DNA from 2 places in the Streptomyces sp. NPDC048411 genome. Region 1 is predicted to be linked to the other one. Evidence: riboswitches for the same ligand, from Rfam matches in the RefSeq annotation. Region 1 holds a riboswitch; the other holds the start of a gene.
What was found. A riboswitch is a leader RNA that binds a small molecule or an ion and turns the genes downstream of it on or off. The one in region 1 is predicted to bind cyclic di-AMP.
Positions count from the first base shown of each region.

Region 2: it holds a riboswitch for cyclic di-AMP, as region 1 does, so the genes downstream of both, AB0915_RS35875 (LysM peptidoglycan-binding domain-containing protein) here and AB0915_RS20915 (NlpC/P60 family protein) in region 1, are expected to answer to the same signal.

Region 1 is NZ_JBEZKL010000057.1:6,757-12,423, forward strand. It holds gene pcrA (DNA helicase PcrA) at 1-2,205, opposite strand, end outside; cyclic di-AMP (ydaO/yuaA leader) riboswitch at 2,463-2,627, shown strand; gene AB0915_RS20915 (NlpC/P60 family protein) at 2,635-3,798, shown strand; gene AB0915_RS20920 (hypothetical protein) at 3,873-4,226, opposite strand; gene AB0915_RS20925 (C40 family peptidase) at 4,582-5,631, shown strand.
Region 2 is NZ_JBEZKL010000188.1:2,212-7,878, forward strand. It holds gene AB0915_RS35865 (carboxymuconolactone decarboxylase family protein) at 1-256, shown strand, start outside; gene AB0915_RS35870 (GMC oxidoreductase) at 260-1,903, opposite strand; gene AB0915_RS35875 (LysM peptidoglycan-binding domain-containing protein) at 2,410-3,177, opposite strand; cyclic di-AMP (ydaO/yuaA leader) riboswitch at 3,182-3,367, opposite strand; gene AB0915_RS35880 (DUF5996 family protein) at 3,940-4,893, shown strand; gene AB0915_RS35885 (aromatic acid exporter family protein) at 5,046-5,667, opposite strand, start outside.

The DNA of each region.
Region 1 (5,667 bases):
CGTCGGTCCGGCCGGGGCCGCCATCGGCCCGGTCCGCTTCCACTCCAGGTGCTGGTCCGGGATCTCCTCCAGGAACCGCGACGGCGGGTTGTACGAGGGCTGACCCCACGCACTGCGCATCGCCGCCCGCGTCAGGTAGAGCCGCTCACGGGCACGGGTGATGCCGACGTACGCGAGGCGCCGCTCCTCCTCCAGCTCCTTGACCTGTCCCAGGGCGCGCATGTGCGGGAAGACGCCGTCCTCCATGCCGGTCAGGAAGACCACCGGGAATTCGAGCCCCTTGGCCGTGTGCAGCGTCATCAGCGTGATGACGCCGGAGCCGTCCTCGTCCTCGTCGGGGATCTGGTCGGAGTCGGCGACGAGCGCGACCTTCTCCAGGAACTCGGCGAGTGTGCCCGTGCCCGCACCTTCTTCTCCGGCGGACTCCCCCCGCTCCTGCTCGAATTCGAGCGCGACGGCGGCGAGTTCCTGAAGGTTCTCGATGCGGGTCTCGTCCTGCGGGTCGGTGGACGCCTGGAGCTCGGCGAGATAGCCGGTCCGCTCCAGCACCGCCTCCAGCACCACGGCGGGGCCCGCGCCGGACTCGACGATCGTACGCAGTTCCTCCATCAGCGTGTTGAACCGCTTGACGGCGTTGGCCGAGCGGGCCGCCATGCCGTACGCCTCGTCGACGCGGCGCAGTGCCTGCGGGAACGTGATCTTCTCACGCAGCGACAGGGCGTCGATCATCGCCTCGGCGCGGTCGCCGATACCGCGCTTGGGCACGTTGAGGATGCGGCGCAGCGGAACGGTGTCCTCGGGGTTGGCGAGGACCCGGAGGTAGGCCAGGATGTCCCGGACCTCCTTGCGCTCGTAGAAGCGCACGCCGCCGACGACCTTGTAGGGCAGGCCGACGCGGATGAAGATCTCTTCGAAGACACGGGACTGCGCGTTCGTCCGGTAGAAGATCGCGACGTCGCCGGCCTTCGCGTCGCCCGCGTCGGTCAGCCGGTCGATCTCGTCGGCGACGAACTGCGCCTCGTCGTGCTCGGTGTCCGCGACGTAGCCGGTGATCCGGGCGCCCTCGCCCGCCTTCGTCCAGAGGTTCTTGGGGCGGCGGCTCTCGTTGCGCTCGATGACCGCGTTGGCGGCGGAGAGGATCGTCTGCGTGGAGCGGTAGTTCTGCTCCAGCAGGATCGTCGTCGCGTTCGGGTAGTCCTCCTCGAACTGGAGGATGTTGCGGATCGTCGCGCCGCGGAAGGCGTAGATCGACTGGTCGGCGTCACCCACGACGCAGAGCTCGGCGGGGGCGTCGGCCTCTCCGGCCGGGCCGACCAGTTCGCGTACGAGCGTGTACTGCGCGTGGTTGGTGTCCTGGTACTCGTCGACGAGGACGTGCCGGAAGCGGCGGCGGTAGTGCTCGGCGACGTCGGGGAACGCCTGGAGCAGATGGACCGTCGTCATGATGATGTCGTCGAAGTCCAGTGCGTTGGCCTCGCGCAGCCGGGACTGGTACATCGCGTACGCCTGGGCGAGCGTCTTCTCGAAGCCGTCCGCAGCCTGGCCGGCGAAGGTCTCCTCGTCGATCAGCTCGTTCTTCAGGTTCGAGACCTTGGCCGTGAACGACTTCGGTGGGAAGCGCTTCGGGTCGAGGTCCAGATCGCGGCAGACCAGGGCCATCAGCCGCTTGGAGTCGGCCGCGTCGTAGATCGAGAACGACGAGGTGAAGCCGAGCCGCTTCGACTCGCGGCGCAAAATCCGGACGCACGCGCTGTGGAACGTCATGACCCACATGGCGTTGGCGCGCGGTCCGACGAGCTGCTCGACGCGCTCCTTCATCTCGCCCGCGGCCTTGTTGGTGAAGGTGATCGCCAGGATCTGGCCGGGGTGCACGCCGCGCTCGGCCAGCAGGTGGGCGATGCGGTGGGTGAGCACCCGGGTCTTGCCGGAGCCCGCGCCGGCGACGATGAGCAGCGGCGATCCGGCGTGCACGACCGCGGCGCGCTGCTCGGTGTTCAGCCCGTCGAGCAGGGCAGCGGAGTCGATGGCGGGGCGGTGGGCGCCGTCCCGGTAGTACGCGTCCCGAGGCGGCGGGGGCGCGTCGAACACGCCCGCGAAGAGGTCCTCCGGCACCGCTTCGGGTGCGGAGTCCTCGGGGGGCGGCGGGGGTTCTTCCTCCGGGTGCTGGAGGCCGGCCAGGAAACTGTCGTCAAAGAGGCTGCTCATCGCCTCACGAGTCTAGGGCGACGCACCGACACTCTGCGGCCGCATGGAGAAGCGCGACCGGAAGGCGCCTACGTACGGGGAGCAGCCACCCACGCCCCGTAAGGAAATCAGGGCCCGGACCACGCCTTCCGGCCCCTCTACACCAAGGTCACGAAAACGTATCGGGCATATCGAACATCAACCTTCACAGCGGCAACACGGTTGGCTAGCGTGCTCCCTCGGGCGGCCCGTACCCCCTTGAGGCGAACCACGCCGAGCGGGCTCCCACGCCGAATCCGCGCTGCCCACAGGGGAGTTCGGAACCGGGGACCCATAGGAAAAACCGGGGTGAATCGGTCCAAATCCCCACTCGGACCGTAGGGCAGCCTTCCGTTCCGCCCGAACCCGACAGCTAACCCGGTAGGCGGTCCACGGAAGGAGACGCCGGCTTTGGCATCGCACCGCAAACCGCGCAGCCGGGCACGCACCACCACCCCCGCCGTCGGGCTCACGACGGCCGCACTGGCAGGGGTGACCCTGCTGTCGACCCAGAGCGCCATGGCCGCTCCGGGCGCACCCAAGCCCAGCATCGAGGACGTACAGAAGAAGGTCGACGACCTCTACCGGCAGGCGGGCACCGCGACCCAGCAGTACAACAGGGCGAAGGAGGCCTCCGCCACGCAGCGCGGCAAGGTGGACGCCCTGCTGGAGGACGTGGCCGAGCGCGCCGACAAGCTGAACGAGGCGCGCAGGACCCTCGGCAACTACGCGGCCGCGCAGTACCGCACCGGCTCCATCGCCCCGACCGCCACCTTCTTCCTGGCCGACGACCCGCAGTCGTACTTCGACCAGAACCAGCTGATGAACCGGATGACCGCCCAGCAGCAGAAGGCGGTCACGGACTTCCGTACGCAGCAGGCAGCGGCGGCGAAGAAGCGCACCGAGGCGGTGCAGAGCCTGGAGACGCTCACCGAGTCCCAGGCCACGCTCCGGACCAGCAAACAATCCGTCCAGAAGAAGCTGGGCGAGGCGCGCGCGATGCTGTCGAAGCTGACGGCCGAGGAGAAAGCGCGGCTGGCGGCGCTGGAGCGCGAGAAGGAGGCGGAGGCCAAGCGCAAGGCGGAGGAACTCGCCCGCCGGCAGGCCGCCGCCAAGGCCGAGGCGGACCGCAAGGCCGAGGCGGCGGCGAAGGAGGCCGGCTCCACCGGCGGCACGGGCACGGGGACGGGCGCGGGAACCGGGACCGGCTCGGACACCAGCGCCACCTCGAAGGCCGAGAAGGTTCTCGCCTTCGCCCGCGCCCAGATCGGCAAGCCGTATGTCTGGGGAGCCACGGGCCCCTCCTCCTACGACTGCTCGGGGCTGACCCAGGCCGCCTGGAAGGCGGCGGGCGTCGACATCCCCCGCACCACCTGGGACCAGGTGGAGGTCGGCACCCGGATAGCCACGGCCGACCTTCAGCCGGGCGACCTCGTCTTCTTCTACGACGACATCAGCCACGTCGGTATCTACAAGGGCGACGGCATGATGATCCACGCCCCGAAGCCGGGGGCGAACGTCCGCGAGGAGTCGATCTACTACATGCCGATCTACGGCAGCGTGCGCCCGGCGTAGCGGCGGGCCCTCATGCGCGAGTGAGCCCCTGCCGGACCCGGCAGGGGCTCACTCGCGCATGTGCGTGGTCCGGCTCAGGTCCAGAGCATCGCGATGAAGATATTGGCGACCGTCAGTCCGCCGACCGCCGCGAACACGCCCTTCTCGGCCTTCTCCTCGTCCCGCTTGATGTAGACCAGCGCGAGGATCACCACCAGGACCGCCAGCTTCACGCCGATCTTGATGTTGTTGACCGAGTGGCCGTCGGCCTGGTTGAGCCCGACCAGCGCGACGCCGGTGACCAGCATGGTCAGCGCGCCGTGCAGCATCGCCGGGACGAAGCGTGCCGTGCCCGCGCCCATCGCCTTCATCTGGGTCAGGAAGCCGCCCAGGAGGGAGGCGATACCGATGATGTGCAGCGCGACGAAGACATTGATGAGTACGTCCATGAGGCAGCAGCCTAGCCGGGGCCATATCACCCCTCTTCGGCGAGGTGGGGGCTCCTTGGTATTTCGCTTGCATCTGCACCGAGTGCCCGACTCTGGTGTAATTTTCCAGTCACTCAACGACACCTCATCGCCAAATTCAGGCAATAACCGTCATTGCGACTCTTCCCAGCGCCCCGGGCTTAGCGTCCCTGTCCAGGTGGCCGGCTTCACCACCGCTCCGCACCCGGACGGCAGCCCGGTCACCCCGCCGAGAAATCCGGCGGCGGGCCGCTCCCCCTGTTGGCGTCCCGCCGCCGGACCTCAGCGGCCCGCCGGTAGGCCCCGACGGGCAGTCGACGCAAGGAGCCCCGCCCCCGTGGCAGCGCATCGGAAACCCAGGCAGCGTCCGCACCCCGGCTCCGCCGCCCGCACCGCAGCCACCCTCGCCTTCGCCGCGGCGGCGACCGCCGCCGCCCTGCCGGGCTCCGCGCACGCCGAACCACAGCCCACCCCCGCCCGGATCAAGGCCGCGGTGGACCGGCTGTACCACGACGCCGAGGTCGCCACCGAGCAGTACAACGGCGCGAAGGAGAAGGCGACCGCCGCCGCCAAGTCCCTGAACGCACTGCGCGACGAGGCCGCACGCAGGACCGAACGCCTCAACGCCTCCCGCGACGCACTCGGTTCGCTCGCCGCCGCGGAGTACCGCACCGGCGGCCTCGACCCCGCCGTGCAGCTGGCGCTGTCCTCGGACCCCGACCAGTATCTGCAACGGGCCTCGTACGTGGACCGGGCCGTCGACCGCCAGGCAGCCGAGGTCTCCCATGTGCAACGGCAGGTCACCGAGATCGCCCAGCTGCGCGCGGAGGCGAAGGACGAGCTGGCGGACCTCACCGCCCGCCGGGCCGACCTGAAGAAGCACCGGGCGACGGTCAGGGCCAGACTGGCGGAGGCCCAGAAGCTCCTCGACACCCTCTCACCCGCGGAGCGCGCCGAGTTCGAACGCTCGGACACCGCCCGCGCCGCCGCCCGCGCGAATCGCAGCGCCCCGCGCTTAGGCACCGCCCAGGCCCCCAACGCCCGCGCCGCGGAGGCCATCGCGTTCGCCTACGGGGCGCTCGGCAAGCCGTACGTCTGGGGCGCGACCGGACCGTCCTCGTTCGACTGCTCCGGGCTCACCCAGGCCGCCTGGCGCTCCGCCGGCGTCTCGCTCCCCCGCACCACATACACCCAGATCAACGCCGGCCGGAACATCTCCCGCTCTGAACTCGCCCCCGGCGACCTGGTGTTCTTCTACTCCGGGATCAGCCATGTCGGTCTCTACATCGGCGATGGACAGATGATCCACGCGCCGCACCCCGGAGCGCCGGTCCGCATCGCGCCGATCGACAACATGCCCTTCGCGGGAGCGACCCGGGTCGCATAGGCTCCCTTGCTGCACAGTTCGCAGTCCTGAGAGGGG
Region 2 (5,667 bases), on a different contig from region 1:
GGAATTCGCCGACGCGGTGACCCAGTGGCGTACCACCGACGTGTTCGACGACCGGACCCGATTGGCCGCCGAATACGCCGAGCGGTACGCCCTGGATCACCACAACCTCGACGACGCGTTCTGGTCCCGGATGACCGCGCACTACAGCCAGCCCGAGATCGTGGAGCTGAGCATGAGCATCGGATCATGGCTGGCGTTCGGCCGGCTCAACCATGTGCTGGGCCTCGACACCAGGTGCGCGCTTCCCGGCCGTTGACCGTCACAGGTCGGTGGCGATGATCTTCTCGATGTTCCGTTCGGCGAGCGCGGTGATGGTGACGAACGGATTGACGCTGGTGTTGCCGGGGATCAGCGAGCCGTCGATGACATACAGGCCGGAGTAGCCGTGCAGGCGGCCGTAGTTGTCCGTGGCCCGGTTCAGCACCGCGCCGCCGAGCGGATGGTACGTGAGGTGGTCGCCCCAGATCTTGTAGGTGCCGAAGAGATCGGTCCGGTAGATCGTCCCCTCCTTCTGGTTGATCCGGTCGAAGATCGTCCTGGCGGCATCGATGGACGGCTGCTTCCAGGCGGTCTGCCAGTTCAGGTCGACCGTGCCGGTCGCGGCGTTCCAGGAGAACGCGGCCCGGTTCGGGTTCTTGGTGATGGACAGGTAGAACGACGCGTACGTCTCGATCCCGGTGGGCAGCGGCGCGACTTCGGCGAACGCGCCACCGGCAGCCCAGTTGTCGATGCCGCCCGTGGGAATGGACGCCTGGAGGCTGCCGGTCGGGTCCCACATGTGGTTGGCCCGGCCGCACATGACATTGCCGTTGTCGCCCCACCCTTGACCGATCTCGTTGTTCAGGCCGGCGAGCGCGCCGGTGGCCTTCAGCTTCACCAGCAGCTTGCTGGTGCCCACGCTGCCGGCCGCGAAGAACACCCGGTCGGCGGTCACCGTCTTGGTGGCCGTGGTGACACCGCCGGTGTCGATCTGGTCGATGACGACCGTGTAACCGCCACCTGTCGCCGTGGCGACCGAAGTGACCTTGTGGAGCGGCGAGATGACGACCCTGCCGGTGGCCCTGATCCGGTCGATGTACGTCTTCTGCAGCGACTTCTTGCCGTAGTTGTTGCCGTAGAGGATCTCGCCGGCCAGCGCCGACTTGGGGACGGTTCCGGCCTCTTCCTGCTTCATGTAGTCCCAGTCGTACACGGTGGGCACGAAGACGAACGGGAAGCCGGAACGCTGGGCCTGCTCACGGCCGACCCGGGCGTACTGGTAGCACGCGGCGGTGTCGAACCAGGCCGGGTCGATGGTGCCGGCCCCGAGCCCGGCATTGGCGCGCGGGTAGTAGATGTCGTACATCTCGTCGGCGTCCACCGACGGGAGAATGGCTCCGAAGTTCTCACGCTTGGGAGTGACCGCCATCCCACCGTTGACCAGCGAGCCGCCACCGACGCCGCGGCCCTGGTAGACGGTGATCCCGCTGAACTCCTCGGCGTCGAGGATCCCCGTGGCGCGAGTGATGTTCTTGTCGATGGGGAAGCCGAGGAAGTTGCTGAGGGGCTGCTTGGTCCTGGTGCGGAGCCAGTACGACCGACTGTCCGGGGAGGTCGTGTTGGCGAAGATCTTGCCGTCCGGGCCGGGGGTGTCCCAGGCCATGCCCATTTCGACCATGTGCACGTCGACGCCTGCCTGCGCGAGACGCAGCGCGGCAACGGAGCCGCCGTATCCGGTGCCGATGACCAGGGCCGGGACATGGGCCCCGGAGTCGATCGGGGCGGTTGCGGAGCCGACCCCGGCCTGGGCCGGGGTGGTGTGACCCGCGAGGGCCACGGCTCCTAAAATAGAACCAGTTCCTGCGATGAACCTTCGACGCGAAACGCCCTTGGGGCCTGCATTGTGCATGGTAAAGTCACTCATGTGACACGCCTCACTCTCCAGAGAGTGAAACTGGTTCTACTGCTGTTCGCGCGTTAAGTCACTACATACCGATGGGTAACATGCGCCCGACGGAGGCGCCCCGGATCAATGCCGTGCGTCAGGCGGGCCGGCCTCAGTGGCCCGAACCTGGTCCCACCCTAGGCATCGATTCGATTGATCCATGACCATTCACAGGTGACCGATCGGGTCGGCCTGGCCATATCGGCGTTGGGTGTTCTGCTCTGCCTCATGCTCGTCATGGGTGCGCTGCAGGCGTATCCGGCCGGAGATGAGTCGGGATGGTCAGTCGCGTGTGCATGCCTGCTGCAGGCCACTACTCTCTGGCAGCTGGTGCGTGACATCCGACGACGCCGCCGGATGCGAAGCGAGGCGGGCTGACTTCTCGACTTCTGCATGGTCTCCCGTGCACTACACCGACGGGAACGGGTGGCGAAGCCCCATCGGACCCTCGCCACCCGTCATGCCTGAATCAACGCAACCGGGCGTCAGTAGGCCCCGAACACGTTGTCGATCGAGCCGTACTTGGCGGCGGCGTAGTTGCACGCGGCCGTGATGTTGGCGACCGGGTCGTAGGGGTCCATCGACGTACCGGGCACATGGTAGGCCCGGAACGTGGGGTCGATGACCTGCAGGAGCCCCTTGGACGGCGTGCCCTTGGCGGCGTTCGAGTCCCAGTTGTTGATGGCCCGGGGGTTGCCCGCGGACTCGCGCATGATGTTGCGGTGGATGCCATTGTAGCTGCCGGGGATGCCGTGCTGGGCCATGACGGCCAGCGACTCCTTGATCCAGCCGTCGAGGTCGTTCGTGTACGTCGCAGGCTTCGCGGTGACGGCAGCGGCGGTACTCGTGGCCGTCGTGGACTCGACTGCCGCGGGCGCGGTGGCGCCGATGGTGAGCTTCTGGCCCGCGTGAAGGACGCCGGGGTCTGCTCCGATGACCGCTCGATTGTCCTTGTACAGCTGCTGCCAACCGCCGCTCACGGAATAGCTCAGGGCGATCTTGTAAAGGGAATCGCCGGCTATCACGGAATAGACGGTGGGCGTAGCTGCCCGCACGGCAGTCGGCTTGGCGGGGGCGGCAGCGGGCGCCACTGTCTTGGCGACGGCGGCGGTGGCAGGCTGCGCCGGCGCTGCCGAGGCAACGGTTGCCCCGATCATCGGAAGCGCGAGAGCGGCTCCGCCCGTGCTCACGGCGATGAATCCGCGAGTCAGCGAACTGGACTTACGACGACGGTGGTTAACCTGTGCGGGCATGGCGCATTCCTCTCCGTCGCCTACGAGGTGAGCTGTCGGGTTGAGGCTGGAGTTGCCTCGCCGTATGGGAATACGACTTCACCCCTAGCCGTTCCGGATACCGGATCGGCGGATTGCGCGGGTCCCCCGCTCCTGCCGTACGTGAATGGTCGGGTTCCCGGACGGCGGCAGGATTCGGCGTTCCATCCGGATTGACGGTGACCGTAGGCGAGAAACTCCGACCTGAACAAGCCCCCATTTCTCGATCACAATTCATTTACAAGATCGAGTCGCGGAAATTTTCGCAATCCACCCCGGTCCGCAAAGCCAACTTTCTTGGCGCAGAAGGGAACCGGGCGACACGTCGCTGCGTCCGCGGGCCCGGAAGGTGACTCTCGCCACTCGGTCCGAAAAGGGCGATTTGCCCGGCGCGCAGACCCTCGGGCCTGCTCGGGTTACGCATTCACCAGAGCAGCGAGCAACTTCCCTTTATCGCCAAAATTGCGACATTCAGGAGATTTTGGCGTCAGGGGCAGGCACCCGGCCTTCGACTCGCCGGGAAGGGCGTCCCCGGGGAAACGGCCGGGAGCGACCGCGCGTCACCCGCCTGCGCCGACTGCGGCGCGCGAGTGGCCGCCCACCGGCCAGGTCGTGCAGGTTCACGCGAACGACACCATGGCGGCCGCACGAGATGCCGCACACCTTCGGCGTGGCCATGATGGTGCGGAAGAACGCCCTGCCCACCCGCCGGAACCGTCCGGCAGCACGAGAGAGGTGATGGCGATGGAGCTGTTCCCGCCCATGCCGCTCGCCGAGTGGCGTGACACCAAAGAGACGCTCCACCGCTTCGCGCAGGTCGTCGGAAAGATCCGCCTCGCGGCCAGTGTCCGGCGCAATCACTGGTGGAACGTTCCGTTTCACCTCACGGGCCGCGGTATCACCACCCGCCCCATGGGGCAGATCGACGGAAACCCGATTTTCACGGTGGACTTCGACTTCGTCGGCCATCGACTCGTCATCACAAGACTGGACGGCGTGATGGTCTCGTTCCCGCTTTCGGGCCAGTCCGTGGCGTCCTTCCACCAGAAGGTCATGGCTGCCCTGGACACGCTGGGCATCAAGGTGGATATCAATTTGCCCAAGCCATTCGATCTGCCTGACGCCGACCGGCCGTTCGCCGAGGATACGGAGCACGCGGCATACGATCCCGAACAGGCCAACCGGTATTGGCAGGTCCTCAGTCAAGTGGCCCTGGTACTGGAGGAATTCGCCGCGCGATTTTCGGGGAAAGTCAGCCCCGTGCACCATTTCTGGCACACCTTCGATATTGCTCACACCCGCTTTGCGGAGCGTCAGATCGACCAGCCCCAGCAGATCGACCCGGTGACGCGAGAGGCCTACTCCCGGGAAGTGATCAGCTTCGGTTTCTGGTTCGGTGACGACACGTTCGCCGCGCCCGCGTTCTACTCGTACACCGCTCCCGAACCGGCGCGGCTGGCGGAGGAACCGCTCACTCCGGTGTCGGCGCAATGGGTGGATCGTGGCGGCAGCCACCTGGCGGTGCTGCCGTACGACGCGGCCCGCACCGAGAGCGATCCCCGTGCGGCCGTACTCGCCTTCTACGAAAGCGCCTATCAGGCCGGAGCGGGGCGCGCCGGCTGGGACATCGACCGTCTCGCCTGTCCCGGCGGGATCACCGATCCGTGCCTGAGGACCCGTGCGTCTGCCGGTGGGTGAGGAGCGCGGCTTCAGTGCAGCTGCCGCTCCCGGTCCGCGGGGACCTTGCCCTGGGGACCCGGGGTCGGCTGGGCGACCGGATGCGAGGTGGGCAGGAGCCGCTCCAATCCCTCGTCATATTCCTCGGTCTCGATCTCGCCTCGCCCTCACCCTCACCCTCCCGGGACGGTCGGCTGCGGGGCCCGGTGGCTGCCGAGCCGCCGCCGCAGTGCGGCGAGCCGGGGACGGCGTTCGTGCAGTTCAGCGGAGTGGCGGTCGAGTTCCTCGCCAAGGCGTTCAGCGCGTTTGTCGATGTCCAGCTCATCGAGAATGCGGTCGACCTCGGCGAGCAGCGCACCGTGCAGTTGCCACTGTCGGGGGTGCTCCTGGACGTCCTCCAGCAGAAGGTCGGCCACCACGTCCCGAGTGGCGCGACTGGCGGCCAGTGCGGCGGCAAGTCGCGACTCCGCCTCCTCGGCATTGGCGGACACCGGGGTGGTGATCAGCGTGGAGAAGCTCTCGATGGCGTCGGCCATCTGCGCGAAGAGTTCCCGGAGCGAAGCGGCCACGTCCTGCGGGAACATGGTTTCCCCGGTCCGGGCTTTGGCCAGGTCCGTCAGCGTGCGGGCCAGCACACGGAGGACAACGGCACAGATCTCCAGTGTGTCGAGTCCGGTACGCAGGACGATGCGGTACAGAAGGCCCTGCCGGATCCGGGGGTTGAGCAGGAGGCTCTCCTCGGCCTGCCGGAGCGAGGCGTCGACGGCCACGATGTCGTGGTCCAGTCTGCGGGCG